DNA from 2 places in the Quadrisphaera sp. DVD1 genome. Region 2 is predicted to be linked to the other one. Evidence: riboswitches for the same ligand, from Rfam matches in the RefSeq annotation. Region 2 holds a riboswitch; the other holds the start of a gene.
What was found. A riboswitch is a leader RNA that binds a small molecule or an ion and turns the genes downstream of it on or off. The one in region 2 is predicted to bind S-adenosylmethionine.
Positions count from the first base shown of each region.

Region 1: another riboswitch for S-adenosylmethionine. It lies ahead of acs (acetate--CoA ligase); the one in region 2 lies ahead of AC5FZL_RS12510 (5-methyltetrahydropteroyltriglutamate--homocysteine S-methyltransferase).

Region 1 covers NZ_JBZYWI010000024.1:9,225-11,663, forward strand. The annotation lists gene AC5FZL_RS04560 (four-carbon acid sugar kinase family protein) at 1-881, shown strand, start outside; SAM riboswitch class I at 914-1,003, shown strand; gene acs (acetate--CoA ligase) at 997-2,439, shown strand, end outside.
Region 2 covers NZ_JBZYWI010000114.1:7,007-9,445, forward strand. The annotation lists gene AC5FZL_RS12510 (5-methyltetrahydropteroyltriglutamate--homocysteine S-methyltransferase) at 114-1,271, opposite strand; SAM riboswitch class IV at 1,335-1,457, opposite strand; partial or broken gene aspS (aspartate--tRNA ligase) at 1,540-2,439, shown strand, end outside.

The DNA of each region.
Region 1 (2,439 bases), on a different contig from region 2:
CGTTCGTGGCCGAGCGCAGCCGCGCCGGCGGGGGCGCCCTGCGGGCCGAGGACGTCGTCAGCATCGGCCTGGACGACGTCCGCCTCGGCGGGCCGGAGCGGGTCGCCGAGATCCTCTCCGGGGTCACCGGCGGGCGGTTCGTCGTCGTCAACGCCACCGAGTACTCCGACCTCGAGGTCGTGGTCCTCGGCCTGCTGGAGGCCGAGGCGGCCGGGCGCTCCTTCCTGCACCGCACCGGTCCGTCCTTCGTGCGCGCGCTGGCCGGGATCGAGCCGCAGGAGCCGCTGTCGGCGGAGCAGGTCTGGAGCGGGCGGGCGGCGCGGGCCGGCTCCGCCCACGGCCTCGTCGTGGTCGGCTCGCACGTCGGGCTGAGCAGCCGGCAGGTGGAGGGCGCGCGGGCGCGCGGCGGCTTCACCGAGGTCGAGCTCGACGTGCGGCGCCTGGCCGACGCCGAGCAGCGCGACGCCCACGTCGCGGAGGCCACCGACCGCGTGGTCGCGGCCCTGGCGTCCACCGACGTGCTGCTGTACACCAGCCGCGCGCTGCTGCGGGGCGCCGACGCGGACGCCAGCCTGGCGATCGCCCGCGCCACCTCCGCCGCGGTCGTGCAGGTGGTCCGGGGCGCGCTGGCGGCCCGGCCCGCGTGGGTCGTCGGCAAGGGCGGCATCACCTCCCACGACGTCGCGGTGCGCGGGCTCGGCATCCGCCGCGCGACCGTCCTGGGGCAGCTCCTGCCGGGGCAGGTGTCGGTGTTCGAGCCGGTCGAGGCCGCGCCCGAGGTGGTGGGCACCCCCTACGTCGTCTTCGCCGGCAACGTGGGCGACGAGCAGACGCTGGCGCACGTCGTCGACGTGATGCGGGGCGGTCCCGGCGCGGTTTGACACGCTCGGACGCGCTCGGGTTCACTTCGATCCGACCATCCCGAGCGGCTGAGAGACCTGGCTCCGCGACGCCGCAGCAACCACCCCGCAGGGGCCGGTGCTACCGCCAGGACCGATGGAGGAACACCGCGCTCGCCGCGGCCGCTCCCCTCGCACGCCCTCCGAGGAGCCGACCGTTTCCACCGACCTGCCCACCGACCTGCCCACCGACCTGCCCAGCAGCGACCAGCCGCACCTGACCACCCTGCTCGACGAGCAGCGCCGCTTCCCCCCGCCGCCGGAGCTCGCCGCGAGCGCCAACCTCGGCGCGGAGGCCTACGCGAGGGCGGCCGCCGACCCGCTGGCCTTCTGGGCCGAGCAGGCCGGCCAGCTCACGTGGGACACCCCCTGGCACACGGTGCTCGACTGGCGGCCCGCCACGCCCGGCGCGGACGGCGAGCTCAGCGTCCCGGCCGCGCAGTGGTTCCTCGGCGGCCGGCTCAACGCGGCCGTCAACTGCCTCGACCGGCACGTGGACGCCGGCCGCGGGGGCAAGGTCGCCCTGCACTTCGAGGGCGAGCCCGGTGACCGGCGCACCTACACCTACGCGCAGCTGCTGGCGGAGGTCTCCCGCGCCGCCAACGCCCTGACCGACCTCGGGGTCGGGCCGGGCGACCGCGTGGTGATCTACATGCCGGTGATCCCCGAGACCCTCATCGCCACCCTCGCCGTCGCCCGGATCGGGGCCGTGCACTCGCTGGTCTTCGGCGGCTTCTCCGCCGAGGCGCTGCGGTTCCGGGTCGCCGACACGGGCGCCAAGGTCGTCGTGGCCACCGACGGGCAGTTCCGGCGCGGCCGCGCGGTCGGCGTCAAGGCCGCCGTGGACGAGGCGGTGGCCGGCCTGGACCACGTCGAGCACGTGCTCGTCGTCCGCCGCACCGGCGACGCGCTCGCCGAGCCCGCGCCGTGGACGCCGGGGCGCGACGTGTGGTGGCACGAGAGCGTGGCCGTCGCCGAGCCCGTCCACGAGCCGGAGGCGTTCGACGCCGAGCACCCGCTGTTCGTCATCTACACGTCGGGGTCCACCGGGCGGCCCAAGGGGCTGCTGCACACCACCGGCGGCTACCTCACGCACGCGCGCTACGCGCACTGGGCGCACTTCGACGCCAAGCCCGAGACCGACGTCCACTGGTGCACCGCCGACCTGGCCTGGGTCACCGCGCACACCTTCGCGATCTACGGCCCGCTGACCAACGGCATGACCCAGGTCATGTACGAGGGGACGCCGGACACCCCCCACCGCGGGCGCCACTTCGAGATCATCGAGCGGTACGGCGTGACGCTGTACTACACGGCGCCGACCCTGGTGCGGACCTTCATGACCTGGGGCGAGGACGTCCCGGCGGCTCACGACCTGTCCACGCTGCGGCTGCTCGGCAGCGTCGGGGAGTCGATCAACCCCGAGGCGTGGATGTGGTTCCACACGACCATCGGCGGCGGCCGGTGCCCCGTCGTCGACACCTGGTGGCAGTCCGAGACCGGGGCGACCGTCGTGGCGCCGCTGCCCGGGGTCACCACG
Region 2 (2,439 bases):
CTGCGCCCGCTCCCGCTGCGCACGGGGCGCCCCCGTGCCCGCCAGACGGGCACAGGGGCGCCCCGTGCCCGTCTGGCGGGCGGTCGAGGAGGGCGGTCGAGGTGGGCGGGGGCTCAGCCCCAGACGTCCTCGGCGATCCGCACGACGTGGCGCAGCTTGGCCCACTGCTGCTCGGCGGTGAGGTCGTTGCCCTCCTCGGTGGAGGAGAAGCCGCACTGCGGCCCCAGGGCCAGCTGCTCGAGCGGGGCGTAGCGCGCGGCCTCGTCGAGGCGGCGCTTGATGGCGTCGGCGTCCTCGAGCTCGGCGCGCTTGGAGGTGACGAGCCCCAGCACCACGCGCTTGCCCGGGGGCAGGAAGCGCAGCACGTCGAGCGAGCCCGAGCGCTCGTCGTCGAACTCGAGGAAGTAGCCGTCGACGTCGAGGGTGTTGAACAGCTGCTCGGCCACGACGTCGTAGGCGCCCGAGAGCGCCCAGCCGGACCGGAAGTTGCCGCGGCACAGGTGCGTGGCGACGGTCAGCCCCTGCGGGCGCCCGAGCAGTGCGGCGTTGAACTGGTCGATGAAGCCGCTCAGCGCCGCCTCGCCGCGGCCGCGGTACTGCTCGTCGCCGAAGAAGGTGAGGCTCACGTCGTCGATCTGCAGGTACTCCAGCCCCGCGGCGTGGACGCGCGCGATCTGCTCGCGGTAGGCCGCGGCGATGTCGGCCCGCAGCTCCGCCTCGTCGTCGTAGACGCCCTCGGTCTGCAGCGGCGCGAAGGTGTTGTGGACGTGGTTGGGCGAGGGGATGGTCAGCTTCGGGGTCGCCCCCGTGCCGGCCTCGGCGACCGCCTGCTGGAGGAAGGCGAGGTGGTCGGCGAAGACCGTCTCGCCCAGGCGCACGCGGCTGCTGGCGCGCGCGAGCGTCAGCGGCACGTCGATCTGCTCGCCGTCCTGGCCGACGAAGGGGATGGAGAACGCCCCGGCGGGCTCGATCCCCTCGAGGCTGAAGATGAAGTCCTCGTGCCAGTAGTGGCGGCGCAGCTCGCCGTCCGTGGCCACGCGCAGGCCCACCTCGCCCTGGCGGCGCACCACCTCGCGGACCGCCTCGTCCTCCAGGGCGCGCAGCGCCTCGGCGTCGATCTCCCGGGCGGCGAACCGCGCCCGGGCCTCGCGCAGCGCCGGCGGCCGCAGCAGGCTGCCGACGTGGTCGGCGTGGAAGGGCGGCTCGGGGGAGGCGGCCCGCGCCGCGCTGTGGCCGGACGTGGGGGTGGGGGTGGGGGCGCTGGTGCTCATGAGGAGGCTCCTCGGCGTCGGACGCCCCGTGGAGGCGTCGTCACGGGCGCGGAGGACGGGCGTCGTCCGCGCTTGACGCGCCCGGGGGCTCCCGGCTGGCGCGTCCAGGTCTTCACCCGGGGCACCCCACCGCGACAGGAGGGTTGCCGGCCAGCGACCCGGGGGTTCGCGCTGGCGCTCGTGACCTGCCGGGCACGCTAGCAGCGCGCACTACCATCGAGCCAGGCTCCGACCGAGCCTCCAGCACCCTCCCCGGAAGGACCCCTGCGTGCTCCGCACCCACGAGGCCGGCACCCTGCGCGCCAGCCACGACGGCCAGACCGTGACCCTCGCAGGCTGGGTGGGGCGGCGGCGCGATCACGGCGGCGTGGCCTTCCTCGACCTGCGCGACGCCTCCGGGACCGTGCAGGTGGTCGTGCGCGACGAGCTGCTCGAGTCCTCCGGCGCCCACGGGCTGCGCAACGAGTACTGCGTCCAGGTCACCGGTCCGGTGCGCCTGCGCCCGGTCGGCAACGAGAACCCGGCGCTGCCCACCGGCGAGGTCGAGGTCGACGCCGCGCAGCTGACCGTGCTCAACGAGGCCGCACCGCTGCCGTTCCCGATCGAGGCCACCGCCGAGGCGGCCGAGCGCGCCCCCGGCGAGGAGGTGCGCCTGCGCTACCGCTACCTGGACCTTCGCCGCCCCGGCCCGGCCGCGACGATCCGCCTGCGCAGCGAGGCCAACCGGGCCGCGCGCGAGGTGCTCGCCGCGCACCGCTTCACCGAGGTGGAGACGCCGACCCTCACCCGCTCCACCCCCGAGGGCGCCCGCGACTTCCTCGTGCCGGCGCGCCTGGCGCCGGGCTCCTGGTACGCGCTGCCGCAGAGCCCGCAGCTGTTCAAGCAGCTGCTCATGGTGGGCGGCCTGGAGCGCTACTACCAGCTGGCCCGCTGCTACCGCGACGAGGACTTCCGCGCCGACCGGCAGCCCGAGTTCACCCAGCTCGACGTGGAGATGAGCTTCGTCGAGCAGGACGACGTCATCGCCCTCGCCGAGGACGTCCTCGTGGCGCTGTGGAAGCTCATCGGCCACGAGATCGACACCCCGATCCCGCGGATGCCCTACGCCGAGGCGATGGCCCGCTACGGCTCGGACAAGCCCGACCTGCGCTTCGGCGTCGAGCTGGTC